Regions from separate parts of the Actinoplanes sp. ATCC 53533 genome, predicted to be linked through region 2. Evidence: riboswitches for the same ligand, from Rfam matches in the RefSeq annotation. Region 2 holds a riboswitch; each other region holds the start of a gene.
What was found. Region 2 has a riboswitch for cobalamin ahead of metE (5-methyltetrahydropteroyltriglutamate--homocysteine S-methyltransferase). Riboswitches for the same ligand answer to the same signal wherever they lie in the genome.
Positions count from the first base shown of each region.

Region 1 (8,443 bases), on a different contig from region 2:
GCCGCGATCGACTTCCACACGTACTCGGAACTGGTGCTCTGGCCGTTCGGTCACACCACCGCGAACACCACCACCGGCATGAACGCGGACCAGAACAGCACGTTCGCGACGCTGGGCCGGCAGATGGCGGCGACCAACGGATACACACCTGAGCAGTCGAGCGATCTCTACATCACCGACGGTGACTCGCTCGACTGGCTGTGGGGCACGCACCGGATCTTCGCGTACACCTTCGAGCTGTATCCCACCAGCTCGTCGGCCGGCGGCTTCTACCCGCCCGCCAGCGTGATCACCCGGGAGACCAGCCGGAACAGGGAGGCCGTGCTGCTGCTGGCGGAGGCGGCCGACTGCCCGTACAAGGTGATCGGTAAGCAGTCCACCTACTGCTGATCCGTTCGCAGGTCCTGGCTGCCCGGCACAGCTCTAGAGCTGTGCCGGGCACCATCCTCCTAGCGGCGGTGGACGGCCGCCGCCTGGCCAGGATCTGGCCGCTGGGCTGAGGCCGCCCGGCCCGCGCGCTGGGGACCTCGCGCGAGCACGTACCCGAGCAGGATCGTCATGACGCCGACTCCTGCCCACATGGCCTGCTGCCAGCCGTCGACGAAGGACTCCTGGGCGGCCCGGACCAGCGCCTGCGCCTGGGCGCTCGTGCCGTCGGCGGTGGCGATGGCGGTGGCGATGCCTTCCCGGGCGGCCTCGGCGTCGGCGCCGGGAAGTCCGTCGAGCCGGGTGTCGACGGCGTCGCGGTAGCCGGCGGACAGGACCGCTCCGAGCAGGGCAACGCCGAGCGCGGTGCCGAACTCCCTGGTGACGTCGTTGAGCGCGGACGCGACGCCCTGTCGCGCACGAGGCAGGGCGGTCGTGATGGCCTCGGTGGACGGTGTCATCGTCAGGCCCATGCCGAGTCCCATGGCGAGCATGCCGGGCAGCACCGAGAGGTAGCCGCCGTCGACGGAGACGAAGGTGGCCATGAGGGCCAGTCCCGCGCCGCCCAGGAAGATCCCGGACGCCATGGTCGAGCGGGCTCCGACCCGCGCGGCTGCTCGTGGGGCGAGCCCGGAGGCGAGCATCATCAGCAGCGCCATCGGCATGAGCGCCAGGGTGGAGCGAAGGCCGGACCAGCCGAGCACCGCCTGAAAGTACGGGAAGAGGACGACGAAGATCCCCGCCTGCACGCCGAAGACCGCCAACAGCGACACGGAGCCGCTGGCCAGGCCTCGCTTGCGGAAGAGGCGGACATCGAGGAGGGGCGCCTGCTGCCGCAGTTCCCAGGCCACGAAGCCGACGGCGCCGATGACGCCGACCAGGAGGCTCAGGAGCGTCACGGGCGCGGTCCAACCCCGTTCCGGACCCTCGTGAAGAACGAAGATGAGCCCGACCGCGGCGACCACGGACGCCAGCGAGCCGACGGTGTCGAATCCGTGTGCCGACTCCTCGCGTGAGTTCGGGATGGATCGCAGCGTCATGCCGATGGCCACCGCGACGAGCGCGACCGGCAGGACGAAGAGCCATCGCCAGCTGGCCAGGTCGACCAGGACCGCCGACAGGTACATCCCGAGGATGCCGCCCCCGCCGGCGACGCCGGTCCAGACGCCGATCGCCTTGGAGCGTTCCTCGTCCGGAAACGTCGAGGTGACGACGGCCAGGGTGACCGGCATGATCATCGCGGCGCCCACGCCGCTGAGGAGCCGCGCCGCGATCATGACCTCGGACGACGTGGCGACGCCCGCCGCGGCGCTCGCCGCCCCGAAGACGATCAACCCCGCGAGCAGCACCGGCCGCCGGCCCCACCGGTCGCCGAGGGCGCCGAGCGGCAGGAGCAGCGCGGCCAGGCTGATGGTGTAGGTGTTGATGATCCACAGGACGGTGCTCTGCGAGGCGCCGAACGCGAGGGCGATCTCCTGCTGGGCGACGTTCAGCCCGGAAACCGAGGCGATGACCGCCATGAGGGCGATGCACACCGCGACCAGGATCGCGCGACGCCGGCGGGGGTCATGAATCGTTGGGTCGGCGGCGTCCACCGGGGGAGCCACATCAGGGGAGATCATGCACGGACCTTTCGTTTGTGCGCGGGGGGTGATCAGGGGCGTCGGGTGGCGCGCACGACGACGTCGTGCAGTGGCTTCGCCTGGCCGCCGGGGCCGGTGACCGTGCGGATGTGCTCCGCGGCGGTGACGACCGTCCACTTGGTGCTGTCCAGGCCGGCGGTGATGTCCGTGAGGGTGACCGATGCCTCGGCGGGCGGGTGGTGCCCGTGCCCGGTCGCTCCCGAGGCGTGCAGATGCCCGACGATCAGCAGGGTGCCGCCGGGCGCCACCCATGCGGAAATGCGGTCGTAGAAGGCCAGCTGCGGCATCGCGGGGTGCGCGTAGTGCGTCGTGACCAGGTCGAACCGCATGCCCGGGTCCCAGACGGTCAGGTCCGCTCCAACCCACCGCACGTGCCCGGACACCTCAATGTCCGTCGCGCGCCCGGCGGCGCGGGCGAGGGCCTCGGCCGCGATGTCGGCCGCGGTGACCTGCCAGCCGTGCGAGGCGAGCCAGATCGCCTCGGCCCCGGCACCGCACCCGGCATCCAGCGCCGTGCCCGGGACCAGGCTGCCGGTCTCGCGGACGAGATGCGGATTCGGGGGACTCCCGTCCATGGCTCCGGGTCCGTCATGGTGCGCCTGGTGCCAGCGCCGCTCCCAGTAGCCCTGGTCGAATTCGTGCTGCTCGGCCATCTGACCTGCTCCTTCACCGTCTTCGTGGGTACCGACGACTGTGATCGGCAGCGGTGCGATGCGCAAAGCTTCTTGCCAAATGGCAAACTGGGGGCATGGATGAGGAAGTGGATCGCACGCTTGACGCTGTCGGGCCGCGGCTGAAGCACCTTCGGCTCCGCCGCGCTATCACGCTCACCGACCTCGCGGAGGAAACCGGCATCTCCGCCAGCACGCTGTCCAGGCTCGAAGCGGGCCTGCGCCGTCCCACGCTCGAGCAGCTCCTGCCGCTCGCCCGGGTCTACGGCGTCACCCTCGACGAGCTCGTCGGCGCGCCACCGACCGGCGACCCCCGCATCAACCTGCGCCCCATCACCCGCAGCGACGGATCGACGATCCTGCCCCTGACCCGCAGGCCGGGAGGCATCCAGGCCTACAAGTTCGTGCTGCCGGCCGGGGCCGACGATCGCGAGCCCGACCTGCGCACCCACGAGGGCTACGACTGGGCCTACGTCCTCAACGGCACGCTGCGCCTGGTCCTCGGCGAGCACAATCTGATCCTCAAGCCCGGGGAGGCCGCGGAGTTCGACACCCGCACCCCGCACTGGTTCGGGGCCACCAGCTCCGGCCCCGTCGAATTCCTCAGCCTGATCGGCAAACAAGGCGAACGCGCACACGTCCGCGCCGCACCAAAACCAGGCCAGCCCGGATAGTCCGAACCAGGCGGCTGGCGGGTCTTGCCGACGGTGAGCGGGAGGGCGGGGTTCCACGCACGGACCTGGCAGGGGGAGGGCGGCCGGTTCATGAGCCGCCAGGCGATTGGCCGCCCTCTCCCGGTGTCGGCGGGAGCGACGGTCAGCACCATGCAACCAGGCACGACATGAATTTGATCTTGAACTTGACCTCGGTTTTGCGCGAGAACCGGCGGTCTGGGTTAGTTTCAGGGGGACCGCGTCGCAGCGAAGCCGGTGGGATTCCGGCGCTGTCCCGCAACTGTGAGCCCTTTTGGAGGGTCAAGCCAGGTCGCCTGCGCGCCGGTCGCGATTCAGCGCTCTCGGGGAGGGGCGCCTCGCGGGCCGGGTCCCTGTTCCGGTCGGCGATGCACCGCAGCCTCGGCCGACAGGAGGACAGGATGAGACGTGTTTTGACGGCCGCGATCGCGGCCGGTGCTTTGCTGCTCGGCGGGTGTGGCGGCGGTGGATCCGACGACGGCCCGGGGCCGTCCGCCGGGCCGGGCGGTGACTCTTTCCCGGTCACGGTGGGTTCGTTGACCTTGGCCGAGCGGCCCGAACGGATCGTGTCGCTCGCGCCCACCGCGACCGAGATGCTGTTCGCCATCGGCGCCGGTCCGCAGGTGGTGGCCGTTGACGACCAGTCGACCTATCCGGTGGACGCCCCGCGCACCGACCTGTCCGGCTTCAAGCCGAACGCGGAGGCCATCGCCGGGCGGAACCCCGACCTGGTGGTTGTCTCGGATGACCTCGACAAGATCGTCGACCAGCTCGGCAGGCTCAAGATCCCTGTGCTGTTCGCTCCCGCCGCCAAGGTGATCGACGATTCCTACCGGCAGATCGAGCAGCTTGGCGCGTTGACGGGCCATCGGGGCGAGTCGGCGGCGCTGGTGGGGCGGATGCGGGCGCAGATCGACAAGATCGTGCAGGGGGTGCCGGCCCGCGCCGGGTCGCTGAGCTACTACTACGAGATCGACCAGACCCTGTATTCCGCGACGTCCAAGACCTTCATCGGGTCCATTTTCGCGCTGTTCGGGCTCACCAACGTCGCCGACGCCGCCGATCCGGACGGCGCCAAGGACGGTTATCCGCAGCTCTCGCCGGAGGCGCTGGTCGCGGCGAACCCCGACCTGATCTTCCTAGCGGACAGCAAGTGCTGCGGGCAGTCGCCGGCGACGGTCAAGGCGCGGAAGGGCTGGGCGGCGATCACCGCGGTGGAGAAGGACCAGATCGTGGCCCTGGACGACGATATCGCCTCGCGGTGGGGGCCGCGGGTGGTCGACCTGGTGCAGTCCGTCGCCGATGCGGTGGCCAGGGTCCCGGCGTGACAGACCGGCCGCGGCCGGCCGGTCTGCGGGCCGGCTGGCTGGCCGGTGGCCTGCTCGCCGTGGTCGTCGCGCTGGTCGCGGGCATCGCCTTCGGGCCGGTCCCGCTGCCGCCCGCCGGTGTCGCGGCCGAGCTGCTCGATCTGCTTCCGGGGGTACGGATCGACAGCGGCCTGAGCGCCCGCGAGGTTGCCATCGTCACGGAGTTGCGCCTGCCCAGGGTCGTGCTCGGGTTGCTCGTCGGCGCGCTGCTCGCCCTCGCCGGCGCCGCCTACCAGGGCGTCTTCCGCAACCCGCTCGCCGATCCGCACCTGCTCGGGGTCGCGGCCGGTGCGGGCCTCGGGGTGACGGCCGTCATCGCGTTCCGGTCGGCGGGCGGCGACACCACCACCGAGCTGCCGATCGGTGTGCCGCTGGCGGCCTTCGTGGGTGCCGTCGGCGCCGTCGCGCTGACCTGGCTGCTGGGCGGCGCCGGCGGCCGGGCCCGGACTCCCGCCACGCTGATCCTGTCCGGGGTGGCCGTGTCCGCCTTCCTGGCCGCCGCCCAGACCTTCCTGCTGCAGCGGCACATCGAGGCGCTGCGGGAGGTGTACTCCTGGCTGCTCGGCCGGCTCGCCACCGCGGGCTGGCACGACGTGCTGCTGGTGCTGCCGTACGCGGTGGTGACCGGCGCGATCGTGCTCTCCCAGCGCCGCGAGCTGGACGTGCTGACCGTCGGCGACGAGGAGGCGGCCAGCCTCGGCCTGCACCCGCAGCGCAGCCGCTACCTGCTGATCGCGGCCGCCTCGCTGGGCACGGCCGCCGCGGTGTCGGTGTCCGGGCTGATAGGTTTTGTCGGCATCATCGTGCCGCACACCCTGCGGTTGCTGGCCGGTCCGAGCTACCGGTCCATCCTGCCGCTGTCGGTGCTGTACGGCGGCGCGTTCCTGGCGCTGACCGATCTGCTGGCGCGCACGGTGGCGAGCCCGACCGAGATCCCGATCGGCGTGGTGACCGCCTTCCTGGGCGCGCCCTTCTTCGCCCTCGTGCTGCGCCGGAGCGGGGTCGCCGCATGATCGGCGTGCGCGGGCTGCGGGTGGTGCTGGGCGGTTCGGTGATCGTCGACGGGGTCGATCTGGACGTCGCCGCGGGCGAGTGGGTCACGATCATCGGCCCGAACGGCGCGGGCAAGTCCACGGTCCTGCGGGCCGTCGGCGGGCTGGTGCCGTTCGCGGGCGCGGTCAGCCTGGGTGGCACCCCGCTCGGCCGGCTGCCCCGCCGCGAACGCGCCCGCACGGTGGCGACCGTCGCGCAGTCGCCCGTGGTGCCGCCGGGGATGCTGGTCCTCGACTACGTGCTGCTCGGCCGCACGCCCTACATTCCGGCACTCGGCCGGGAGTCCAGGTCCGATCTGGCCGTGGTCGACGAGGTGCTGACCGCCCTGGGCCTGGTTCACCTGCGGGCCAGGCGGCTCGACACGCTCTCCGGCGGGGAACGGCAGCGGGTCTTCCTGGCCCGCGCGCTCGCCCAGGGCGCCCGCATCCTGCTGCTGGACGAGCCGACCAGCGCCCTCGACATCGGTCACCAGCAGGAGGTGCTCGAACTGGTCGACCGGCTGCGCGGCGAGCGCGGCCTCACCGTGCTGGCCACGATGCACGACCTGACGATCGCCGGCGAGTACGCGGACCGGATGCTGCTGCTGGCCGGTGGCCGGGTGGTGGCGGCCGGCACCGCGTGGGAGGTGCTCACCGAGGAACTGCTGGCCCGGCACTACCGGGTGCGCGTCAAGGTGATCGACGGCGGCCAGGGCCCCCTGGTGGTGCCCGTCAGGAACTAGCCTGCAAGATGGAGAACGTGCCGCCCTGCGGGTCGTCCAGGACGGCGAACCGGCCGATCGGCAGGGTCGTCGGCGGCTGCACGATCCGGCCGCCCAGCGACTGCGCGTAGGCCGTCGAGTCGTCGCAGTCCGCCACGGCGAAGTAGAGCATCCACCGTGGCGGCAGGTCGTCCGGCCACTCGGCGCCGTCCATGGCCCGCATGCCGGCGATGGTGCGGCCCTCGTGCTCCCAGACGATGTAGTCCATGCCGTTCATCGAGCTTTCCCGGGCCACCCAGCCGAAGACCGAGCCGTAGAACGCTGCCGAGCCCTCCACGTCGCGGGTGGTCAGCTCGTTCCAGGTCAGCGCGCCCGGCACGTCGAAGATGTCGGCACCGCGCATCGTGCCCGCCTGCCACACGCTGAACGGCGCGCCGGCCTGGTCGAGGAAGGCGGCCATCCGGCCCTGGTACATCACGTCGAAGGGCGCCACCAGCACCTTGCCCCCGGCCGCCTCGACCCGGGCCGCGATCTCGTCCGCGTCGTCGGTGGCGACGTACGTGCTCCAGGCGGTCGGCTGGCCCTCGCCGTACAGCGGGCCCGCGCCGGCGGTGGCCCGGCCGTCGAGCCGGAACGTGGTGTAGCCGCCGTACTCCTCGCCCGAGACCTCGGCCTCCCAGCCGAACAGTGACGTATAGAAGCGGATCGCGTCCCCGAGGTCGGCGGTACCCAGGTCCACCCAGTTCGGCACACCGGGGGTCGGTGGGTTCATGCCAGCTCCTCGGGGTTACGGCGGACGACAGATGGATCGTTACACCGCGATGCGAGGTACGGGGCTGCTCAGTCGGAAGTTCAACTGAATCGCCGACCTTCGTCGCGTCGATAGGCCCATACGGCCACCCCAGCTAGCGCGAATGTCCACCCCACCAAGGCGGCGATCGATGCCGGCTCCAGTGGGAAGCCGCCGACCGCGGCCCACATCAGCCGCACCGCCGCGCCGGTGGGCAGGTAGGGCGCGATGGTCTCGACGAAGCCCGGCGCGCTGCCCGGCGAGGTCATCAGGCCCCCGCCGAAGGCCAGCGGGAAGAACAGCACCTGCGCCAGCACGATCGCGGCCTTCGCCGGCAGCGAGTAGCCGATCGCCAGCCCCATCAGCGTGAACGGGACCGCGATCAGCGCCACCACGACGACCGCCGCCAGGAAGCGGACCGGCGTGATCGTCGCCTCGGTCGCGACGGCCGCGATCACCACGACCGGTATCAGCGAGGCGCCCATCATGACCAGGCCGGCCAGGATGCGCCCGGCGAAGCGCGGCGCGGCGCCGACGGGCAGGGTCCGGGCGTACGGGTCCCAGGGCTGCGCGCGGTCCTCCGCGACGCCGATGCCGTACTGGAAGAGATTGCTGGTCATCACCACGAAGGTGACCATCGAGGCGGTCGCGTAGGTGGCGTAGACGGGGTCGTCGCCGACGAACGGCACCACGAAGAAGATCATCGAGGCGGCCGGGAAGAACGCGCTGCCGATGAGCGCCATCGGGATCCGGAACGTCTCGATGAGCTGGAAACGGGCGTGGGTCAGGGCGAGGGATGTCATGCGGATCTCCCGTTCGGGCCGCGGGTTCAGGCCGCGGTGAGGGTGAGGAAGGCTTCTTCCAGCGAGGTCGGCCGGACTTCCAGCTCGGTGAAGGGCACGTCGCGGGCGACCAGGTCGCGGACCAGCCGGTCCGCGTCGCCGGTGAGCAGGTGGGTGCGGTCACCGTCGCGCTCGGTGCCGACCACACCGGGAAGGTCGGGCACGGGAGTGGGCAGAGTCAGGCTGACCCGGCGGATGCTGACCAGCCCGCGCACGGCCGCCACGGTGTCGTCGGCCAGCACCCGGCCGCCCCCGATCA
Region 1 covers NZ_QHHV01000054.1:311-8,753, forward strand. Annotated here, with positions in the region: partial or broken gene DMB66_RS18440 (M14 family zinc carboxypeptidase) at 1-387, shown strand, start outside; gene DMB66_RS18445 (MFS transporter) at 450-2,048, opposite strand; gene DMB66_RS18450 (bifunctional 2-polyprenyl-6-hydroxyphenol methylase/3-demethylubiquinol 3-O-methyltransferase UbiG) at 2,081-2,722, opposite strand; gene DMB66_RS18455 (helix-turn-helix domain-containing protein) at 2,818-3,414, shown strand; cobalamin riboswitch at 3,610-3,744, shown strand; gene DMB66_RS18460 (ABC transporter substrate-binding protein) at 3,834-4,760, shown strand; gene DMB66_RS18465 (iron ABC transporter permease) at 4,757-5,812, shown strand; gene DMB66_RS18470 (ABC transporter ATP-binding protein) at 5,809-6,573, shown strand; gene DMB66_RS18475 (VOC family protein) at 6,563-7,324, opposite strand; gene DMB66_RS18480 (ABC transporter permease) at 7,405-8,145, opposite strand; gene DMB66_RS18485 (ABC transporter ATP-binding protein) at 8,172-8,443, opposite strand, start outside.
Region 1: another riboswitch for cobalamin. It lies ahead of DMB66_RS18460 (ABC transporter substrate-binding protein); the one in region 2 lies ahead of metE (5-methyltetrahydropteroyltriglutamate--homocysteine S-methyltransferase).

Region 2 (8,443 bases):
TAACCCCGGGTCTTGAGGCCGCAGTCCGGATTTCTTCGATCGCATGTTCGGGAAGAAGCCGCCGCCGCCGCGGCCCGCTGCGAACGGAACGGTGCAGGATCTGAAAGGCATCGGGCACGATATGGTCGATGACGGTGACAATTGGATACCGGACCCCATGAAGAAGGGGCCCTTGGACAGCCTGGATGACGATGGTCTGCTCGAAGCCGTATTTGCACCGGACGACGAGTTCAGGACTTTCATGAATTACCACGACGGAGACAACTACATGGTTGAAGGCAACCACCGAATGGCGGAGTTGCTGAAGCGGGCAGCTGACCCACTTCATAAAAAGATCAATTTCGACACACCGATCTTTGTCAAAGGATTCCCGAAGCGATGACGTCGTTCCTGGAGCGGCTTTTGCGGCCATTGGCGGAGCGCCGTGTCGTTCGGGTGAGTCCGGTTCGTGCCGAGGATCTCATTCGTGAAGCACGATCGAGGCCCGATGGTCGTCGCGGCAACCTGGGGTGGTTCACAGATAACAGGACTAAGATCGATGAGATATTCGTGGTTCCCACGTCGATCTACAGACTCAGCTCCGGCCGAGTCCTGTGTGCGCTGATCGCGGTTATGAACAAACGAACATTTACCACCTATGTCGATGTCGGTTCGGTCAAGCTGCTGACGCTCCCCCGGGCGCGTTCGAAGCGCATTGCGAAGATTATCGAGTTGTGTGCAGCGCATGGAGAAGTGTTGAAGGATGATCAAAGTGAGTGAATCATCGAAGTGGGACGATGCCGGGAAGTGAAAGTGGGTCCAGCACCCAAACCGGCAGCACCTCGTTGTGTCCCGAGGACAGCAGCCGACGAAGAACGGCTGACGACCGGGGTGGGATGCCCACCTGAGGCATCCCACCCCGCGGGTCAGCTTCCGCGGACCTCGGCGGCGGCAGCGACCAGGTGCTTCAGGGACGCCTCGACCTCGGTGTAACCCCGGGTCTTGAGGCCGCAGTCCGGATTGACCCAGAGCCGTCGGGCAGGCACGGCCGCGACAGCCCGGCGCACCGCCTCGACGACCTCGTCCTGCGACGGGACCCGCGGCGAGTGGATGTCCCACACCCCAGGCCCGACGCCGCGGCCGTAGCCGATCGCCCGCAGGTCGTCCAGGACCTCCATCTTGGAGCGGGAGGCTTCGATGCTCGTGACATCCGCGTCGAGTGCGTCGATTGCGGTGATGATCTCGCCGAACTCGGAGTAGCACAGGTGGGTGTGGATCTGGGTGCTGTCGGCGACGCCGCTGGTGGCGAGCCGGAATGCGCCGATCGCCCAGTCCAGGTAGGCCTTTTGATCGGCGGTGCGCAGGGGCAGGGTTTCGCGTAGGGCGGGCTCGTCGACCTGGATGATTCGGATTCCGGCCGCCTCCAGGTCGCGGCATTCGTCGCGCAGGGCGAGCGCGACCTGGTTCGCGGTATCGGCCAGTGGCTGGTCGGTGCGGACGAATGACCAGGCCAGGATCGTGACCGGGCCGGTGAGCATGCCCTTGACCGGGCGGTTGGTCAGCGATTGGGCGTAGGTGGACCACTCGACGGTCATCGGGTGCTCGCGGGTGACGTCGCCGTGGATGATCGGCGGGCGTACGCATCGTGAGCCGTAGGACTGCACCCAGCCCTGCTCGGTCGCGGCGAAGCCGCCGAGCTGTTCGCCGAAGTACTGGACCATGTCGTTGCGTTCCGGTTCGCCGTGCACGAGCACGTCCAGGCCGAGGTCTTCCTGCAGCCTGATCACGTGCGCTACTTCGGCGCGCATCCGCTCGGTGTAGCCGGCGTCGTCCAGGGTTCCGGCGCGCCGGGCGGCGCGGGCCTTGCGTAGGTCGTCGGTCTGCGGGAACGATCCGATCGTCGTGGTCGGCAACGCCGGCAGGTGCAGCCGCGCCTGTTGTGCCCGCGCTCGTTCGGCGTAGTCGCCGCGCCGCAGCTGCGCCGGATGGAGCGCATCCAGCCGGGCCCGGACGGAGGTGTCACGCCAGTGCGCGGGTGGCGCGGGCAGCGGGGCGGGCAGCGCCGCGACGCCGTCGCGCAGGGCGCGGCCGAGCAGGACGACCTCGTCGACCTTCTGCCGGGCGAAGGCGAGCCGTTCCCGCAGCGCCGGCGCGAGGCTGGTCTCGGCCGCCAGGTCGACCGGCACGTGCAGCAGCGAGCAGGAGCTGGACACCGAGACGTTGTCGGCGAGACCGGTGAGGGTCGCACCGACGGCCACGGCGGCGCGCAGGTCGGTGCGCCAGACGTTGTGCCCGTCGACCAGCCCGGCGACGATCGTTCTGCCCCGCAACGGTCCGGCCGCGGCGAGCCGGGCCAGGTTGCCGGGTCCGGCGACCAGGTCGAGGCCGAGCGCCTCGACCGGGGTGTCGAGCAGGGCGGGCAGGGCGTCGCCGAGCTCACCGAAGTAGGTCGCGACGAAGATCCGCGGCCGCCGGTCAAGCCCGCCGAGGCGGTGGTAGACGGCTCTCAGGGCGTCGATCTCCGCCGGGGTACGGTCGGCGACGTACGCGGGCTCGTCGAGCTGCACCCACGGCACCCCGGCGTCGGCGAGCGCGCCGAGGATCCCGGCGTACGCGTCGGTAAGCTCGCCGAGCCGGTCGAACGGGTTGCCCGCGGCCTCGGCCGGCTTGGCCAGCAGCAGGAACGTGGCCGGGCCGACCAGGACCGGGCGGGTGGTGATGCCGAGCGCCGCCGCCTGCGCGAACTCCCGCAGCGCCTGCTCCGGCCGGGCCCGGAAGACGGTCTCGTCGGCGATCTCCGGCACGAGGTAGTGGTAGTTGGTGTCGAACCACTTCGTCAGCTCGAGCGCCGGCTGGGCCTGCGCCCCGCGGGCCATCGCGAAGTAGGTGTCCAATTCGGACAGGCCGAGCCGGGCGAACCGGTCCGGGATCGCACCGACCGCGACGGCCGTGTCCAGGACGTGGTCGTAGTAGGAGAACGTGTTGGACGGGATCGCGTCCAGGCGGGCGTCCCGCAGGGTGCGCCAGACGTCGGTGCGCAGTGCGGCGGCCGTCCGCTCCAGGGCGGCGGCGTCGATGCGGCCGCCCCAGTACGCCTCGACGGCGTGTTTGAGCTCCCGGTTGCTGCCGATGCGGGGATAGCCGAGCACGGTGCTCTGCCCGAATCCGGTGGTGGTCATGGGGCGTCCTTCCCTCGAAGTGCCCGACGGGTCACGCGAGGGTGCGGGAAGGCCACGACGACAACAGCACCGTGGTCTCGCCCGAGCCCTCCCGAGGGGCCGTCGGCGGCGCACGCAGTGCTGCGTACGCGGTGCGGGCAGGTCTTCGGACTCGCGGGCACGACCGGAAGGTCTCCGGTCACCTACTGGCCGTCGCTTCCCAGGCGCTCACACACCCAGTGCGTATGACGGCGGTCGTTCCTGCTCACCGCTGCGGGGCAGTCCCGGTCTCACACCGGGTTCCCTCTTACGACACCCCACCGCGAAGCGGGGTGAACCAGCACTGCCCGCCATCGTAGAACGGTCATGACATTTGTCATCGGTGGGGCGGTAATTGTGCATGGGAACCGGTGCGCGCCGGCACTACGGCGGCGGCCGCCGGGCCCGAAGACTCAAATGCATGAGTAGCGCACTTGCTATCGCCTTGACCTCGGTTTTAGCCCTGTCCACCGCCGCGCCCTCGCCCGTGCTGCCCGCGCCCGTCCGGGCCGCGGGTGAGCCGGCCACCCAGCTGGTCCTGCCCCGGCCCACCGGCCCCGAACGCATCGGTACGGTGTCGCTGCACCTGGTCGACCGGTCGCGGCCGGATCCGTGGGTGTCGAGCGAGCGGGCCCGCGAGATCATGGTCCAGCTCTGGTATCCGGCGAGCGACGTCCGCCGGCATCCGCGGGCGCCCTGGGTGTCGCCGGGGGTGGCCGAGCGGATCAATCCGCCCGGCTCGCCGGTCATCCTGCCGGTGACCCACGCGTACGCGGACGCCCCGGTCCGGCCGGGCCGCCACCCGGTCGTGCTGTACTCGCCGGGCTTCGGGCTGGAGCGCACCGCCAGCACCGCGCTCGTCGAGGAGCTGGCGAGCCGCGGCTACATCGTGGTCACGATCGACCACACCCACGACGCGCAGCTGGTCGAGTTTCCCGGCGGCCGGATCGCGACCCACGCCGTCCCGCCGCCGACCGGGCCCGACGACGACGGCGAACAGGTCATCGACACCGCACGCGAGGCCCGGGTCGCCGACACCCGTTTCACGCTCGACCGGCTGGCCGCGATCAACCGGGGCCACAACCCGGACGAGGAGCGGCGCCGGCTGCCACGCGGCCTGAAGGGTGCGCTGGACCTGGCCCGGGTCGGGATGTTCGGCCACTCGCTCGGCGGTGCGACCGCCGCCGAGACGATGCACGAGGACCCGCGGGTCAGGGCCGGCATCAACCTGGACGGCACCCTCTCCGGCGCGGTTGTCGCCGCCGGGCTGCGCCGGCCGTTCGCGCTGATGAGTTCGGACGGCCACGGTCGCGCCGACGACGAGACGTGGCTCGCGATCTGGCCGCGCCTGCGTGGCCCCCGCTACGACCTGCAGCTGGCCGGCTCGGGGCACATGTCGTTCACCGACTTTCAGGTGCTGCTGCCGCAGATCGGCATTCCGGCCGAGGACCTGGTGCCGGGGTACGGGACGATCGACGGCTCGCGTTCGATCACCGTGCAGCGCGCGTACGTCCTGGCGTTCTTCGATCGGTACCTGCGCAACGGCAACGGCCACCTGCTCGCCGGGCCGTCCCGGCGATACCCGGAGATGCGGTTTACGCCATGACCAGTCAGGCAGTCATCGAGGTACGCGGGCTGAGCCGCCGCTATGGCGGCGCGCAGGGGTTCGAGGCCGTACGGGGGGTGTCGTTCTCCGTCGAGCGGGGCGAGTTGTTCGCGCTGCTCGGGACGAACGGCGCCGGTAAGACCTCGACCCTGGAGATCGTCGAGGGGCTCGACCGGCCGAACGGCGGATCCGTCCGGGTCCTCGGCCACGACCCGTTCACCCGGCGGGCCACCGTGCGCCCGCGCATCGGCGTGATGCTGCAGGAGGGTGGCTTCCCGCCGGATCTCACCGTCGCCGAGACCGTACGCATGTGGGCCGGCACACTCACCGATCCCCGCCCGGTCGCCGAGGCGCTGGCCCTGGTCGATCTGGAGCACCGGGCGTCCGTACGGGTCAAGCAGCTCTCCGGCGGCGAACGCCGGCGGGTCGACCTGGCGCTCGCGATCCTGGGCCGGCCGGAGGTCCTCTTCCTCGACGAGCCCACCACCGGGCTGGACCCGGAGAGCCGGCGCAACACCCGGCAGCTGATCCGCGGCCTGCTGCTCGACGGCGTCACCGTGCTCCTGACCACGCACTATCTGGAGGAGGCGCAGGAGTTGGCCGACCGCCTCGCCATCATGCACCGCGGCGTGATCGTGGCGGCCGGCTCGCTGGCCGAGGTGGTCGCCGCGTATCCGGCCCGGGTCCGGTTCGTGCTGCCCGACGGGGTGCCGCCCGGACGGCTGCCGGCCTTTCCCGGCGCCAGCCGGCTGGAGGTTGGCGCCGCCGGAGCGGATGGGGCGGTCACCGTCCACACGCACGCGCTGCAGCCGACGTTGACCGTGCTGCTGGCGTGGGCCGCCGAGCGCGGCGTCGACCTGCACGGGCTGGACGCCAGGTCGGCATCGCTGGAGGAGGCGTTCCTGTCGATCGCCGCCGACGAATCCCCGATGGAGGTGTCAGCGTGAGCGGTGTAGCTGCGATGAGGAGGACCCGTTCCATCGGCCGGGCCGAGTTGCTGCTGTTCTGGCGCAACCGGACGGCGCTGTTCAACGCGCTGCTGGTGCCCGTGCTGATCATGGGCGCGGTCGCCGGGGCGACCATGGACAGCGACGCCGCCCGGGACGGCGAACTGCGCGGCAACGCGCTCCTGACGACCGGGATGCTCGGCTTCGTGCTGATCAGCGTCGTGTATTACAACCTGGTGACCACGTACGTGGCCCGGCGCGAGGAACTGGTGCTGAAACGGCTGCGGGTCGGCGAGGTCACCGACTTGGAGATCCTCGCCGGCACCGCCAGCCCGGCGATCGCCATCGCGGCCGCGCAGATCGTGCTGTTCGTCGTGGCGGGCGCGGCGCTCCTGGGCCTGCCGGTGCCCGTCAACGCGCCGGTGCTGATCCTCGGGGCGATGGGTGGGGTGGGTGTGTTCGTCATCCTCGCCGTGGCCTCCTCGGCGTTCACCCGCACCGTCGAGCTGGCTCAGATCACCACGTTGCCGGTGCTCGTCGTCTGCATGCTCGGCTCGGGGCTGGTGGTCCCCCTGGAACTGCTGCCCGGGCCGGCCGCCGACATCGTGCGGCTCCTGCCGTTGACGCCGGCCGTGGAACTGATGCGCCTAGGCTGGCTGGGCACAACCGGAGAGGGCGTCCCGAGGGACTTCGTCGGAGTGCTCGGCGCGGCCACCGCGCCGGCGATGACCCTCGCGTTGTGGGCGGCGCTCGGTGTGGCCGCCGTCCGGCGGTGGTTCCGGTGGGAGCCCCGGCGATAGCCGGGCGGGAAGAGGGTGACGCGGAGATGAAGGCGATGGCGTGGTGGCGCTCGCGCAGCCAGGCTGCCCGGTTCGACCTGTGCGTCCGCGCCACCTTCTACGTCAACCTCGTGGCGGTGCCGCTCCTGGTCTGGCTCGGCATCGCTGCCGAGGTGAGTATGACGGCCGCCTGGGTGCTGGCCGTGCTGATCACCGCGCACACCGTCCTCTGCCTGCTGCTCGTCCGGGCCGGCCTGGAGCACTATCTGGGGCGGCGACCGCTGCCGGCCCGCCTGCTCGCGGCGAGCGTCGCGGCGACTCTGGCGGGGACGGCGGCGGCCGTCCTGGCCTTTCCCAACGCCACCCCCGGCATGCCGGACGGCCCGGCCAACGGCATCCTGCTCGTCCTGGTCGTGTCGTTGATGATCGGGTTGTCGGCCACCGTGCGCCCGCGGGCGATGCTCGCGGCCGGCGCGGTGGCGTGTGCGGCGACGTATTCGCTGTCCGCCGCGCAGGGCGCGTCCTCCCCGGCGGCGTCGGCCGTCGGGCTGGCCGCCGCGATCACCTTGCTGACGTTCGCCTTCCGCGTCTCGGTCTGGATGCTGGGCGTGGTCTGGGAGCTCGACCGGTCTCGCCAGGTGCAGGCCAGCCTCGCCGTCGCCGAGGAACGGCTGCGCTTCGCCCGGGACCTGCACGATGTGGTCGGCCGTACGCTGTCGACGGTCGCCCTCAAGGCCGAGCTGGCCGCGCAGCTGGCCAAGCGCGGCCGGGACGAGGCCATCGACGAGATGCTGGAGGTGCGCCGGATCGCGCAGGACTCGCTGGTCGAGTTGCGGGCGGTGGTGGGCGGATATCGCACGGCCGACCTGGACGTCGAGCTGGCCGGCGCCCGGTCGCTGCTGGCCTCGGCGGGCATCGAGTGCCGGGTGATCGGCGACGGAAGCGGCCTGCCCGCCGAGATTCAGGGCACGCTCGGCTGGGTGGTCCGCGAGGGTACGACCAACGTGCTGCGCCACAGCGAGGCGCGCACCTGCACCATCACGCTGCGCGTGCCGTCCGGCGATGCCATCGCGCTCACGCTGGAGAACGACGGGGTGGCCGGCGGGCCGGCCGCCATCGGCGATCGGGTGCGCTTCGGCAGTGGACTCATCGGGCTGGCCGAACGGATCGCCGGGTTGGGCGGCGAGGTCGTCGCCGAGCGCCGGCGTCCCGACGGGTTCCGCCTCACGGCACGCCTGCCGCTCCCCCCGACCGCCGACGAGGAAGGCCCAGCGTGACCCCGGAGCCGGCCGCCGCGCCGATTCGCATCCTGCTCGCCGACGACGAACACCTCATCCGGGGCGCCATGGCGGCGCTGCTGACGATGGAGGCCGACCTGGTCGTGGTGGCGCAGGCGGCCACCGGCGCCGAGGCGCTGGCCATGGCCCGGGCGCTCCGGCCCGACGTCGCGGTCCTCGACCTGCAGATGCCCGACCTCGACGGCGTGACGGTGGCGAAGACGCTGCACGACGAGCTGCCCACCTGCCGGACGATGATCGTCACCAGCCACGGCCTGCCCGGGCACCTGAAGCGGGCGCTCACGAACGGCGTACGCGGCTTCCTGCCCAAGACGGTCTCGGTCGAGGTCCTGGCCACCGTGGTGCGCACCGTCCATGCCGGCGGCCGGTACATCGACCCCCAGCTCGCCGCGGAGGCGATCAGCGCCGGGGACAGCCCGCTGACCCCGCGCGAGGCCAAGGTGCTGGAACTGGCCGCGGAGGGCGCGCCGGTGGAGGAGATCGCGAGCCGGGTCGCCCTGACACCGGGCACCGTCCGCAACTACCTCTCGTCGGCGGTCGGCAAGGTGGGCGCCGCCAACCGGCACGAGGCGGCCCGCATCGCCCGCAGCCGCGGCTGGATCTAGCCGTTTCTCGGCTAAATATCCTGAATGAGGTG
Region 2 covers NZ_QHHV01000149.1:17,029-25,471, reverse strand. Annotated here, with positions in the region: partial or broken gene DMB66_RS66175 (hypothetical protein) at 1-20, opposite strand, end outside; gene DMB66_RS64475 (hypothetical protein) at 44-382, shown strand; gene DMB66_RS40325 (hypothetical protein) at 379-759, shown strand; gene metE (5-methyltetrahydropteroyltriglutamate--homocysteine S-methyltransferase) at 906-3,158, opposite strand; cobalamin riboswitch at 3,277-3,494, opposite strand; gene DMB66_RS40315 (hydrolase) at 3,598-4,782, shown strand; gene DMB66_RS40310 (ABC transporter ATP-binding protein) at 4,779-5,729, shown strand; gene DMB66_RS40305 (ABC transporter permease) at 5,726-6,529, shown strand; gene DMB66_RS40300 (sensor histidine kinase) at 6,556-7,785, shown strand; gene DMB66_RS40295 (DNA-binding response regulator) at 7,782-8,411, shown strand.

Region 3 (5,335 bases), on a different contig from region 2:
CCGACGTGGCTGTCACCCATCTCGCCCTCGATCTCGGCGCGCGGCACGAGCGCAGCCACCGAGTCGATGACGATGATGTCGAGCGCGCCGGAGCGGATCAGCATGTCCGCGATCTCGAGCGCCTGCTCGCCGGTGTCCGGCTGGGACACCAGCAGCGCGTCGGTGTCGACGCCGAGGGCCTGGGCATAGTCGGGGTCGAGCGCGTGCTCCGCGTCGATGAAGGCCGCGATGCCGCCGCCGCGCTGGGCGTTGGCAACCGCGTGCAGGGCCACTGTCGTCTTACCACTGGACTCCGGTCCGAAGACCTCGACGACCCTGCCGCGCGGCAGACCGCCGACACCGAGCGCGATGTCGAGGGCGATGGAGCCGGTGGGGATGACGGCCATCTGCGAAACAGGCCGCTCCCCGAGGCGCATCACCGAACCCTTGCCGAACTGCTTGTCGATCTGCGCGAGAGCAAGGTCTAGCGCCTTGTCCCGATCAGGTCCTGCCACCATGTCCGCCACCCCTGTATTCGACTTCCCGGGCGTCTTCGCCGAAGAGCTTCTGTTCACCACGCGGGTCACGCTAGACCTAGGGTCTGACAAAAACCGGCGCCCGGCCGCGACCTGTGGATGACTACGCCGCTGAGGACAGTAGCCGAACATGTGTACGACGATCGAGCAACACGCCAGAACAAGCGTACGAAAAAAGCGGTCAGCGCAGGCGAACAGGCACCCGATCGGGGTACGAAGAGACCACGGCGCGCCATATAGTAACCGTCTCGACACCCTGAGCTATAGATTCGTTAATGGTGCGCCCGTCGAGTGCCGCGAAACTCTGATCCGCGGCGAGACTCCGCGCATAGGCAGAGCCGAAGGCCTGTTCGAGACGCCCCCAGAAGTCCGTCAACCGCACGGGAAAAGCCTACTCGCGGGGCCCGAGCCACCCCGCTTGGCGCCACGCTGAGATACACATCACTATGTGCTAGTGACAGTGCATGTCCTTGACCGGCCGAGCTGGGCGGCACTCACCGGCCCGCACGCGCGGTTCGCCCGGATCGTCGGTTACGCCGCACGCTACGACCCGGAAGTGGCACCGTTCTTCGCCCTTGAGAACGCCGCCGACCCTCGCTGCTGGGACGACCTGGCCACACTGGCAGGCCCCGGCACCGAGCTGTCGATCTCGGCGACCCCACCGGCCGGGGTGGACTGGGAGATCCACGGCACCCGCGGCACCCTGCAACTGGTCGGCGCCACCGTACCGGCCGTACCGGATCCGGAAGCAACCATGCTGACGGCGGAGGACGTCCCCGAAATGATCGATCTGGTCCGCCGGACCGAGCCCGGCCCGTTCGGGCCGCGAACCATCGAGCTTGGCACCTACCTGGGCATCCGGCGCGACGGCAGGCTGGTGGCGATGGCCGGCGAGCGGATCCGGCCGCCGGGCTGGAGCGAGATCAGCGCGGTCTGCACCGATCCCGCCTATCGCCGTCGCGGCCTGGCGGCGCGGCTCGTGCTCGCCGTCGCAGCCGAGATCTACGACCGTGGCGAGCGCCCTTTCCTGCACACCGTGGCGGCCAACGCTCCCGCGAACCGCCTGTTCACGTCGCTCGGCTTCGTGCGCCGCAAGGAGCAGCGAACCGTGTCGTTGCGCGTGCCGGTCAGCCCAGCACCGTCGCCGCGATCTTGAGGTCGTCGACCAGGCCACGGTAGGCGGCGTCCCGGTCGTCGGCCCGCAGCACCGCGGACGGGTGGATGGTGGCCAGCGCGCGTGACTCGACGCCCGGGAAGTCCTGCGGTCGCTGCGCCGAGGCCGGCCACGGCAACAGCTCGCCACGCGACCTCGTCACCCGGAACGACGGTCCGAACAGGGCTTTGGCGGCGGTGGCACCGAGCGCCACCACCAGATCCGGCTTGAGCAGCGAGAACTCGGCGACCAGCCAGGGGCGGCAGGCCGCGATGTGCGCAGGGCCCGGGGTCTGGTGAATACGGCGCTGGCCGCGCATCTCGAAGCGGAAGTGCTTCACGGTGTTGGTCAAGTAGATGATCGACGGGTCTATGCCGGCGTCGCCGACCGCATCGCGCAGGAGCCGTCCCGCGGGACCCACGAAGGGCAGGCCCCGCTGATCCTCGATGTCGCCGGGCTGCTCCCCCACCAGCACCAGCCGGGCGTGTTCGGCGCCCCGGCCGAATACCACCTGAGTGGCGTTCTCGTGGAGCTCGCAGCCTCGGCAGCCGGGCGCCGCCGCCTTGAGCTCGTCGAGGCTGTGCGCGTCGGCTGGAATGAACTCCTGGGCACCGGGCGGGGCTTGCGTCATAGCCATGCAGACGTTTTACCCCCTCGCCTCTGGTCCACGCGCGGGGGCTCACCCGCTCGAGCATGATCCGACACGCCGACACGACATGTTGGGTTGTACATCGCACACCACACCTAGATATGGTGTTGCCCGCAGCTGGTTCGGCCGTCCCTCCAGGACGGTGCGAGGCAAGAGGGAACCCGGTGAGAGACCGGGACTGCCCCCGCAGCGGTGAGCGGGAACGACCGCCGTCATCAAGCACTGGGCCCGGGCCCGGGAAGCGACGGCCACTAGGCGACCGGCAACGGTCAGGCCCGCGAGTCCGAAGACCTGCCAGCGCGCCGCACGCTTTCGCGTGCGGCGGTCCGAGGCCGCGTGGGACAGCCGACGCCACTTCAGGTGTACGCGCACAGCCGCGTTCGCCGGCGTCCTCCTGCGCGCCCGAAGACCGTTCCGCCAACGGGCTCGCGAGGAGAGAGAGTTCATGACGGTCACGCAGGACGAGACTGCGTACGATCCCGCCGTGCCGGAGCAACGCCGGCACGCGATGCAGGTGCGCAAGCGCAACGGCGCGACCGAGTCGGTCGACGTCAACAAGATCGTCAAGGCGGTCGAGCGCTGGGTCGCCGACCTTGACGAGGTCGACCCGCTGCGGGTCGCCACGAAGACCATCAGCGGTCTCTACGACGGTGCGACCACCGCGGAGCTGGACAAGCTGTCGATCCAGACGGCCGCGGAGCTGATCGGCGAGGAACCTCAGTATTCGCGGCTGGCGGCCCGGCTGCTGGCGGCCTTCGTCGACAAGGAGGTTCGCGGGCAGGGCATCGCGAGCTTCAGCCAGTCGATCGCCCGCGGCCACGCGGAGGGGCTGATCGGTGACGAGACCGCCGCCTTCGTGGCCAAGAACGCGCGCAAGCTCGACGACGCCGTGGATCCGTCCGGCGATCTGCGCTTCGAATACTTCGGGTTGCGGACGGTAGCGGACCGTTACCTGCTGCGTCATCCGCGATCCCGCCTGGTCGTGGAGACGCCGCAGTACTGGCTGTTGCGGGTCGCCTGCGGCCTGTCCACCAACGCAGGTGAGGCGATCGCGTTCTACCGGCTGATGTCGTCGCTGGCCTACCTGCCCAGCTCGCCGACGCTCTTCAACTCCGGCACGCGCCACACCCAGATGTCGTCGTGCTTCCTGGTGGATTCGCCGAAGGACGAGCTCGACTCGATCTACGAGCGATATCAGCAGGTGGCGCGGTTGTCGAAGTTCGCCGGCGGGATCGGCATCTCGTGGTCGCGGGTGCGGGGCCGCGGCGCGCTGATCCGCGGCACCAACGGGCAGTCCAACGGCATCGTGCCGTTCCTGCGCACGCTCGACGCCAGCGTGGCCGCCGTCAACCAGGGCGGCCGGCGCAAGGGCGCGGCCTGCGTCTACCTCGAGCCGTGGCACCCGGACATCGAGGAATTCCTGGAGCTGCGGGACAACACCGGTGAGGATGCCCGCCGTACGCACAACCTGAACCTGGCCAACTGGATCCCGGACGAGTTCATGCGCCGGGTCGAGGCCGACGAGGACTGGTCGCTCGTGGACCCGTCGGAGGCGCCGGAGCTGCCGGATCTCTATGGCGAGGAGTTCGACGCCGCATACCGGGTCGCGGAGAAGAAGGCGGTCAAGACCGTCAAGGCCCGCGATCTGTACGGGCGGATGATGCGCACGCTGGCGCAGACCGGCAACGGCTGGATGACGTTCAAGGACCCGTCGAACCGGCTGAGCAACCAGACCGGCGCGCCGGGCAACACGGTCCACCTGTCGAACCTCTGCACGGAGATCCTCGAGGTCACTTCGGACGACGAGACGGCCGTCTGCAACCTCGGCTCCATCAACCTCGCCGGGCATCTGCGGGGCGAGGAGGTGGACTGGGAGAAGCTGCGCGCGACCGTGCGGACCGCGGTCGCTTTCCTGGACCGGGTCATCGACATCAACTACTACCCGAGCGAGCAGGCCGCGGCGAGCAATCCGCGGTGGCGGCCGGTCGGGCTCGGGCTGATGGGCCTGCAGGACGCGTTCTTCGCGTTGCGGCTGCCCTTCGACTCGCCTGCCGCGCAGGAACTCAGCACGCTGGTCGCCGAGGAGATCTACCTGACCGCGCTGGAGAGCTCGGCCACCCTCGCTGAGCAGTCCGGCCCGCACCCCGCATACCCGGAGACGAGAGCGGCCAGGGGCGACCTGCAACCGGATCTCTGGGGTGTGACGCCGACGCAGACCGCCCGGTGGGCGGCGGTGCGGCAGCGGATCGCGGCCACCGGGCTGCGGAACTCGCTGCTGATCGCGATCGCGCCGACGGCGACCATCGCCTCCATCGCAGGTTGCTACGAGTGCATCGAGCCGCAGGTCAGCAACCTGTTCAAGCGCGAGACGCTGAGCGGTGAATTCCTGCAGATCAACACCTATCTGGTCCGGGAACTGAAGACTCGTGGCCTGTGGACGGCCGCCATCCGTGAGCAGATCAAGCGGGCCGATGGCTCGGTGCAGGGCATCGCGGCCCTGCCCGCCGGCGTCCGGGAGCTCTTCCGCACGGCGTGGGAGCTGCCGCAGAAGGCGCTCATCGACGTGGCCGCGACTCGGGCTCCCTACGTGGACCAGTCGCAGTCGCTGAACCTCTTCATGAGCGCCCCGACCATCGGCAAGGTCTCGTCGATGTATCTCTACGCGTGGAAGGCCGGCCTGAAAACCACGTACTACCTGCGCTCGCGGCCAGCGACGCGGATCCAGCTCGCAACTGTGCCGGTAAGTCCTGCCGTGGCTGTCTCGACCATCCAAGACCAAGCGGTCAGCGATGACGAGGCGCTGGCCTGCTCCCTGGAGAACCCCGAGTCTTGCGAGGCGTGTCAGTAGATGCTGCTGGATCCCGGAATGGACCTGACCCTGCGGCCGATGAAGTATCCGCACTTCTTCGACCGCTTCAAGGACGCGATCAAGAACACCTGGACCGTCGAGGAGGTCGACCTGCACTCCGACCTCGCCGACCTGGCCAAGCTGTCGCCCGCCGAGCAGCACCTGGTCAG
Region 3 covers NZ_QHHV01000304.1:340-5,674, forward strand. Annotated here, with positions in the region: partial or broken gene recA (recombinase RecA) at 1-497, opposite strand, end outside; gene DMB66_RS54740 (DUF3046 domain-containing protein) at 697-897, opposite strand; gene DMB66_RS54745 (GNAT family N-acetyltransferase) at 970-1,671, shown strand; gene DMB66_RS54750 (UdgX family uracil-DNA binding protein) at 1,643-2,305, opposite strand; cobalamin riboswitch at 2,419-2,631, shown strand; gene DMB66_RS54755 (ribonucleoside-diphosphate reductase subunit alpha) at 2,763-5,165, shown strand; partial or broken gene DMB66_RS54760 (ribonucleotide-diphosphate reductase subunit beta) at 5,166-5,335, shown strand, end outside.
Region 3: another riboswitch for cobalamin. It lies ahead of DMB66_RS54755 (ribonucleoside-diphosphate reductase subunit alpha); the one in region 2 lies ahead of metE (5-methyltetrahydropteroyltriglutamate--homocysteine S-methyltransferase).

Region 4 (8,443 bases), on a different contig from region 2:
GCGCGACGAGGCGCCCATGTTCCTCGCCGGCTGGCACCTCTGCGTCGCCGTCCTGGACAGGTTGCTCGCCGGCGATCCGGTCGGGGTCATCCGGGGCCGCGACGCGATCGCCTACGGCTGGGACGAGCTGCGCGCGGCGTACGCGGAGAAGCTCGCGGGCTGAGCGGCAACCTTTCCCCACCCGCCGGTGTCAGGCAGGGTGACAAGACGGGGAGAGGCTGGACATGCGCGACGGGTTCGACGACTTCGTACGGAGCCGCAGCACGGGCCTGCTGCGGATCGCGTACCTGCTGACCGGGGACCGGCACAGCGCCGAGGACCTGGTGCAGGAGGTGCTCGAGCAGATGTACGTGAAGTGGCGCCGCATCCACAGCATGCCGGAGGCGTACGCCCGCCGGGCGCTGGTCAACCGGGCCGCCAACCGCTGGCGGCGCCGCGGCCGGCGTCCGGAGGCGCCGCTGGGCAGCCACGATGTCGCCGCGCCCGACCACAGCGACCACGTGGTGGTCCGCGACGCCGTGCTGGAGGCGTTGCGGTCGCTGCCGCCGCGGCAACGGGCGGCGGTGGTGCTGCGCTACCTGGAGGATCTGCCGGTCGCCGAGGTCGCCCGGGCGCTCGACTGCTCCGAGGGCAACGTCAAGAGCAGCGTTTCCCGCGGCCTGACCCGGCTGCGGGCGGCCCTCGCCCCCGTCACCACGACCACAGATCGGGGATGGTCATGACCGACACCGACATCCGTACGGCACTGGAGCAGGCGACCGGCGAGCTGCGGACCGCGCCGGACCTGCTCGACCGGGTGCGCGCGGGCGGGCAGCGCCGGGTCGTGCGGCGCCGCACCGCGCTCGCCGCGGGCCTCGCCACGATCGCGGCCGGGTCCACCGCCGGGGTGCTGCTCGCCGGCGGCGGCGGCGCGACGCCGGTCGCCTCGCCGCTGCTCGACCGGCCGACCCGCGGCGATCTGCGGCGCGACCAGCGCTTTCTGGATCAGGTACGGCGCGCCTGGCGGGCCAACCTCGGCGACGTCAGCGTGCGCGGTGAGCCGCACGTCGTGTGGGCCGGCCTGGCGCCGCACGTCAACCGGGCCGCGGTGGTCGCCCAGCGGGTTCCGCAGCGGGTCGCGTCGCCGGTCGGCCAGATCAGCTACGGGCTGACCGGCTTCGTCGAGGAGACCACGGCCGGGCTGCGGGTCATCTCCCTGGAGGAGATGCTCACCGGCGCCACCAACGCCGCGGCCGCCCTGCTCGGCCCCGAGCGCGACGTCCTGATGGTCCTCGACGACGGGCGTGACGTCCGGTATTCGCCCGCCCTCTCCTACGCGGCCGACGGCAAGGTCGACCGCAGCTTCGCGCCGCTCGACTTCCGGGTGCACGATGGCGTGGCCTTCGAGGCCATCCAGGCGCGGCCGACCGCGATCCGGGTGGCGCTGCGTGCGGAGGTCCCCGACTCCCGGGGCGACCGGTCGGTCGGCCTGGCCAACATCTCCCAGCTGATCGACGACGCCGGCCGGGGCGGACCGTACCCCGGCCCGGAGCGCCAGGTCTGGTCGCTGGCCGGCGCGCACGAGGCACCCGCGGCGAACGACCCGTGGGACCTCGAGGTCCGGGACGGCTACCACGACCAGTACGGCTACCAGCTCGTCCCGCCCGCCGGCACCTGGTACATCCGCGGCGCCACGGCGGACCGCCGCCAGTTCGTCGTGCAGACCCTGACCGGCACCGACGACCGTATCCGGCTCTTCCTGTCCCTCGGCACCCCGGATCCGGTCCTGCTGGGCTTCCCCGCACTCGCCGCGCCGCTGCCCGTGCGGGTGCGGCTGCCCGACGGCCAGGGCGTCGTCGTCGCCGGCGCCGGCAAGCTGCGCTACCGGGTGGCCCGGGGGGACTGGCTACCGATCGCCGGGTACGCGGCGCTGCTGCCGGCCGCCGCGCGGGAGGTCGAGGTCACGCCCGCGAAGGGACAGCCCGTCCGGTTCACCCTCTAAGGTCGGCAGGACAGTCCGGGCCGCACCGCCGGCTTGGGTCGCGCCTCGAACGGGCATGTCTGTCTGCGATCAGGGAGGCCGCATGGACGTCGTCATCGGTATCGACACCGGAACCACCGCGACCAAGGCCATCACCGCCGGGCCGAGGGGCGAGGTGCGCGCCGTGACGAGCGTGCACTACCCGCTGTCGGTGCCCGGCCCGGGGCACGCCGAGCTCGACCCCGGCCGGTTGCGCGACGCGGCGATCGAGGCGCTGGTCACGGTCGCCCGGCAGGCCCGCGACCAGGGCGACCGGGTGCTGGCCGTGAGCCTCAGCGCGTTCCTGCACGGCCTGGTGCCGATGGATGCCGGCGGCGCCCCGCTGGGCCCGCTGATCACCTGGGCGGACAACCGGGCGTCCGGGCAGAGCGAGCGGATCGTGGCGTCCGGCCGGGCGAAGCACCTGCAGGCCCGGACCGGGACGCCGGTGCACCCGATGTCCCCGCTGACCAAGCTCGCCTGGTGGGGCGCCGCCGACCCGGGCACCCTGCGCGACACCCCACGCTGGGGCGGCGTCAAGGAGGTCGTCCTGGCCGGCCTGGCCGACGAGGGCTTCCTGCTGGACCTCTCGGTCGCCTCCGGCACCGGCATGTACGACATCCACGAGCGCCGCTGGGACCCCGAGGCGCTGGAGCTCGCCGGCGTCCGTACCGGTCAGCTCGCCGAGGTCGTGCCGACCGCCCGGCAGCTGCGCCTCAAGCGCGAGGTGGCGGTCGCCGCCGGGCTGCCCGTGGACCTTCCGCTGATCATCGGCGCCGCCGACGGACCGCTGGCCAACCTGGGCGTGGGCGCCACGCCGGCCGGGGTCGCGGCCGTCTCCCTGGGCACCAGCGGCGCCCTGCGCACCGTCGTGAACGGCCCGACGGCGGACAAGGCCGGGCGGCTGTTCTGCTACGCGCTCACCGAGGACCGCTGGGTCGTCGGCGGCGCGGTCAACAACGCCGGGTCCGTGGTGCGCTGGGCGGGCGAGACCTTCGCGGGCAGCTTCGACCGGACGGCCGCGGCGGGTGAGGACGCCGACGTGCGCGATGCCGCGCTGCTGACCGAGGCCGCCGGCGTCGAGCCGGGCAGCGAAGGGCTGCTCTGCCTGCCGTACCTGCTGGGCGAGCGGGCGCCGTGGTGGCGCGGGGGGATGCGCGGGGCCTATCTCGGGCTGCGCCGCGAGCACGGCCGGGCGCACCTGGTCCGGGCCGCCGTCGAGGGAGTGTGCCAGCAGCTCGCGCTGGTCCGCGACACCTTCGCCGACGAGGGCATCGCGATGACCGAGGTCCGGGCCACCGGCGGCGCGGTCGCCTCGGAGCTGTGGGTGGGCATCCTCGCCGCGGCCCTGGACCTGCCCGTCGCCGTCGCGGAGTCGCCCGAGGGCACCGCGCTCGGCGCCTGCCTGCTGGGCCGGCACGCGCTGGGCGAGCTGCCCGACCTGGACCGGGCGGCGGCCCTGGTGGCGATCACCGAGCACGAGCGCCCGGACCCGCGCAACGCGGCCCTGTACCGCCGGATGCGGCCGCTGGTGGAGCGGTCGGCGCTGGCGGTCACCGACGTCCTCACCGAGCTGGACAAGCTGGCCCCGGAGCCGCTGCCCGACACGGAGAAGGCCGTCGGCCGCACCGGCTGAGCCCGGACGGCCCGCGCCGGCCGTGAGGATGCCCACGTACCCCCGCGTTGACGGCGTGCCGCGCCGTGAGAAAGAGTGGCTCGCGAGCGGCAGTGGAGGAACCCGGTGGGAGACCGGGACGGTCCCGCCACTGTGACCGGGGCCTGCCCCGGAAGTCAGGAGACTCCGGTCGCTCGCACCTTCCACACGCGGGCGCGGACCCGCGGAAAGGACCGGGCGTGACGCCGTACCCGTTCTCTGCCGTCGTCGGCCTCGACGACCTGCGGCTCGCGCTGCTGCTGACCGCCGTGTCACCCGCCGTCGGCGGGGTCCTGGTCCGCGGCGAGAAGGGCACCGCCAAGTCGACCGTCGTCCGTGCCCTGGCCGCGCTGCTGCCCGAGGTCGACGTCGTCCGGGGCTGCCGCTTCGCCTGCGATCCGGCCGCGCCCGACGCGGGCTGCCCCGACGGGCCGCACGAGCCCGGCGCGCCGCGCGGGCACCGCCCCGCCGCCCTGGTCGAGCTGCCGGTCGGCGCCACCGAGGACCGGGTGGTCGGCACCCTGGACATCCAGCGGGCGCTCGCCGACGGCGTGAAGGCGTACGAACCGGGCCTGCTCGCCGCCGCGCACCGCGGCGCCCTCTATGTCGACGAGGTCAACCTGCTGCCCGACCACCTGGTGGATCTGCTGCTCGACGCGGCGGCGATGGGCCGGGCGCACGTCGAGCGCGACGGGGTGTCGGTCAAGCACGCGGCCCGGTTCCTGCTGGTCGGCACGATGAATCCGGAGGAGGGCGAGCCGCGCCCGCAGCTCGTCGACCGGTTCGGCCTGGTCGTCACGGTCGCCGCCCCCCGCGACGCGAAGCTGCGCGCCGAGGTGGTCCGCCGCCGCCTGGCGTACGAGGCGGGCCCGGATGCGTTCGCGGCCCGGTTCGCCGGCGACGAGAGCGCCCTGGCCGAGCGGATCGTGGTCGCGCGGGCGGCGGTGCCCCGCGTCGACCTGCCGGACGCCGAGCTGGACCGGATCGCCCGGGTGTGCCTGGCCTACGGCGTCGACGGCATGCGGGCCGACATCGTGGTGGCCCGGTGCGCCGTGGCGCTGGCCGCCTGGCACGGCCGCGACCGGGTCACCGCGGAGGACATCCGCGACGCGGCCCGCCTCGCGCTGCCGCACCGCCGGCGCACGGACCCGCTCGACCCGCCGGGCACCGACGAGCAGCGCCTGGAAGAGGCCCTGGACCAGGCCGCCCGGGAGGACCCCGACGAGGACCCGCCGACGCCCGAGGGCGGCCCGGACGGCAACGGCCCTGATGACGGCGGCCCGGGCGGCGGGCCCGGCACCGACGGCCCGGGCGATGGAAGCCCGGACCGCAGCCCTCCGCCGGGTGACGGGCCCTCCGCCGAGGCGCCCGGCGCGACGGAGCAGGCGCCCCGGGACGCTGCCGAGGGGCCGGCGAGCGCGGCCGGTGGGCCGGAGAACGCGGCCGACCGGCCGGAGGGTGCGGCCGACCAGCCGGGCAAGGTCAACGGAGCCGCGCCGGCCCAGGCGGGCGCCGCCTACCGGCCCCGGACGCTGCGGATCGCCGCCCGCGGCGAGGGCGGGCACGCCGGGCGCCGCTCACCGGCCTTCGCCCGCCGCGGTCGCGTGGTCGGCTCCCGGGTCCCGCGCGGCAAGCTCGCCGGCGCGCCGCACCTGCCGGCCACCCTGCGTGCCGCCATCCACCGCGGCGCGCTGAGCGTGCCCTCCGCGACACCGGCGCGAGCCGACCGGCCGGCCGCGCCCCGCCGGCAGGGCGACCGGTTGGCCGTGCCCGGCGGGCAGGGCGACCGGGCCGCCACGCGTGGTGCCGCGGTGGTGCAGCGGATGCGGGTGGTGCAGCCCCGGGACCTGCGCGAGGCCGTGCACGTCGGGCGGGAGGCCAACCTGGTGCTGTTCGTCGTGGACGCCTCCGGGTCGATGGCCGCGCGCAAGCGGATGACCGTCGTCAAGACCGCCGTGCTCTCGCTGCTGCGGGACGCCTACCAGCGGCGGGACCGGATCGGCATGATCACGTTCCGGGGGTCGACGGCGGAGCAGGTGCTGCCGCCCACCTCCAGCCACGAGGTCGGGGTGCTGCGGCTCGCCGGGTTGCGCACCGGTGGGCGTACCCCATTGGCAGCCGGGCTGCGGGCCGCGGCCGCGACCATCGCCACCGAGCGGCGCCGCGATCCCCGCCGCCGGCCGTTGCTGATCGTCGTCACCGACGGGCGCGCGACCAGCGGCCCCGACCCGGTGCTGGTCGCCCCGGCCCTGGCCGGGGTGGCCGCGGTCGTCGTCGACTGCGAGGCCGGGCCGATCCGGCTCGGGCTGGCCCGCAGGCTGGCCGCCGCGCTCGGCGCCGACGTCATGCCGCTGGAGGCGCTCGCCGCCGACCCCACCGCCACCCCGTTGAGAAGGGCTGCCTGATGCCGCAGGGACAGGTCACCACCGTGCCGCAGGATGGGCTCACCACCCGGCAACGCCGCCGTCAGGCGGTGCTCGCCGTCCACACCGGACACGGCAAGGGCAAGTCCACCGCCGCGTTCGGGATGGCGCTGCGGGCCTGGAGCGCGGGCTGGCCGATCGGGGTCTTTCAATTCGTGAAGTCGGAGAAGTGGCGGGTCGGCGAGGAGACCGCGCTCAAGGCCCTCGGGCAGGCCGGCGGCGCGAGCGTCGCCTGGCACAAGATGGGCGAGGGCTGGTCCTGGATCCAGCGGGCCGGCACCGAGCGCGACCACGCCGCCGAGGCGGCTGAGGGCTGGGCCCAGATCAAGCGGGACCTGGCGGCCGAGACCCACAAGTTCTACGTGCTCGACGAGTTCACATACCCGATGAAGTGGGGCTGGGTCGACGTCGCCGACGTCGTCGCCACCCTCGCGGACCGGCCCGGCACCCAGCACGTGGTGATCACCGGCCGCGACGCCCACCCGGACCTGCTCGCCGCGGCCGACCTGGTCACCGAGATGACCAAGGTCAAGCACCCGATGGACGCCGGGCGCAAGGGACAGCAGGGCATCGAATGGTGAGCATCCCGCGGGTGGTCATCGCCGCGCCCGCCTCCGGGCACGGCAAGACCACGGTGGCCACCGGCCTGCTCGCCGCGTTCGCCGCGCGCGGCCTCGGCGTGGCGCCGTTCAAGGTGGGCCCGGACTACATCGACCCCGGCTACCACGCGCTGGCCGCCGGCCGCCCCGGGCGCAACCTCGACCCGGTCATGGTCGGCGAGGAACTGATCGGGCCGTTGTTCGCGCACGGCTCGGCGGGCCTGGACCTGGCGATCGTCGAGGGCGTCATGGGCCTCTACGACGGGCGCACCGGCGCGGGCGACACCGGCTCGACCGCGCACGTCGCGGCCCTGCTCGACGCGCCGGTCATCCTGGTCGTGGACGCCGCCGCGCAGGGCCGCTCGGTGGCCGCGCTGGTGCACGGCTTCCGCAGCTTCGGCGGCGTGCGCCTCGCCGGGGTCATCCTGAACAGGGTCGGCTCCGACCGGCACGAGTCGATCCTGCGCGAGGCCTGCGAGGAGGTCGGCACGCCGGTGCTGGGCGCGATGCGCCGCGCGGACGCCGTCGCGGCCCCGTCGCGCCACCTCGGCCTGGTGCCGGCCGCCGAGCGCCGCAGCGAGGCCACCGCGTCGGTTTCCGCCCTCGCGTCGCTGGTCACGGCCGCGATCGACCTGGACGCGGTGCTCGCTGTCGCCCGGACGGCGCCGCCGCTGACGGCGACGCCGTGGACTCCCGAGGCCGCGGAGCCGGTGCCGGGCCGCCCGGTGGTCGCGATCGCCGGCGGGCCGGCCTTCACCTTCGCGTACGCGGAGACGGCCGAGCTGCTCGCCGGAGCCGGCGCCGAGGTCGTGACCGTCGACCCGCTGCGCGACGAAACCCTGCCGGCGGGCACCCGCGCGCTGGTCGTCGGCGGCGGCTTCCCCGAGGTGTACGCGGCCGAACTGTCCGCGAACGAGCCGCTGCGGGTGGCCGTGGCGGCGCTGGCGGCGGTGGGCATGCCGATCACGGCCGAGTGCGCGGGCCTGCTGTGGCTGTGCCGGACCCTCGACGGCGCGCCGATGTGCGGCGTGCTGAACACGGACGCGGCGATGACGCCGTCGCTGACCCTGGGCTATCGCGACGCGGTGGCGCTCACCGACAGCCCGCTGTTCCCGGCCGGGTCGCGGATCACCGGCCACGAGTTCCACCGCACGACGGTGCACCCGCGCTCGGGTCTGCTGCTGGAACCGGCCGGGGGAGCGGCGTGGGCCTGGCGCGACGGGGACCCGGAGGGCTTCGCCACCCCCGGCCTGCACGCGTCCTACCTGCACCTGCACTGGGCGGCGGCCCCGGCGATCGCCCGTCGCGTGGTCGCGCGGGCGGCGGCGGCCAGCCCGGCCGCGGCGCCGCTGTCCCGCTGACGATCGGTAGCATGGCCGGATGTCCGCTGCCGATCTTGTCATTCGTCCCGCCGGGCCCGCCGACGAGGCGCGGTGGCGGGAGCTGTGGGACGGCTACACGCGCTTCTACGAGCGCGAGCCGGCCGAGGACATCACCCGGCATGCCTGGGCACGCATCCTGGATCCCGCCGCGCCGGTGCACGCGATCGTGGCGGAGGACGTCTCGGACGGCGTCATCGGCATGGCCAACTACGTGATCCAGGAAAGCACCTCGGCCCTGACGCCCGGCTGCTACCTGCAGGATCTCTACGTGGACCCGGCCGCCCGGGCCCGCGGCACCGGGCGCGCGCTGATCGACTGGCTGTGGGACGAGACGCGGGCGCGGAACTGGTCGTCGCTGTCCTGGAACACCAAGGAGACCAACTACC
Region 4 covers NZ_QHHV01000383.1:1,837-10,279, forward strand. Annotated here, with positions in the region: gene DMB66_RS57790 (SRPBCC family protein) at 1-163, shown strand, start outside; gene DMB66_RS57795 (SigE family RNA polymerase sigma factor) at 225-722, shown strand; gene DMB66_RS57800 (hypothetical protein) at 719-1,981, shown strand; gene DMB66_RS57805 (gluconokinase) at 2,064-3,635, shown strand; cobalamin riboswitch at 3,696-3,823, shown strand; gene DMB66_RS57810 (VWA domain-containing protein) at 3,854-6,058, shown strand; gene cobO (cob(I)yrinic acid a,c-diamide adenosyltransferase) at 6,058-6,657, shown strand; gene DMB66_RS57820 (cobyrinate a,c-diamide synthase) at 6,651-8,036, shown strand; gene DMB66_RS57825 (GNAT family N-acetyltransferase) at 8,056-8,443, shown strand, end outside.
Region 4: another riboswitch for cobalamin. It lies ahead of DMB66_RS57810 (VWA domain-containing protein); the one in region 2 lies ahead of metE (5-methyltetrahydropteroyltriglutamate--homocysteine S-methyltransferase).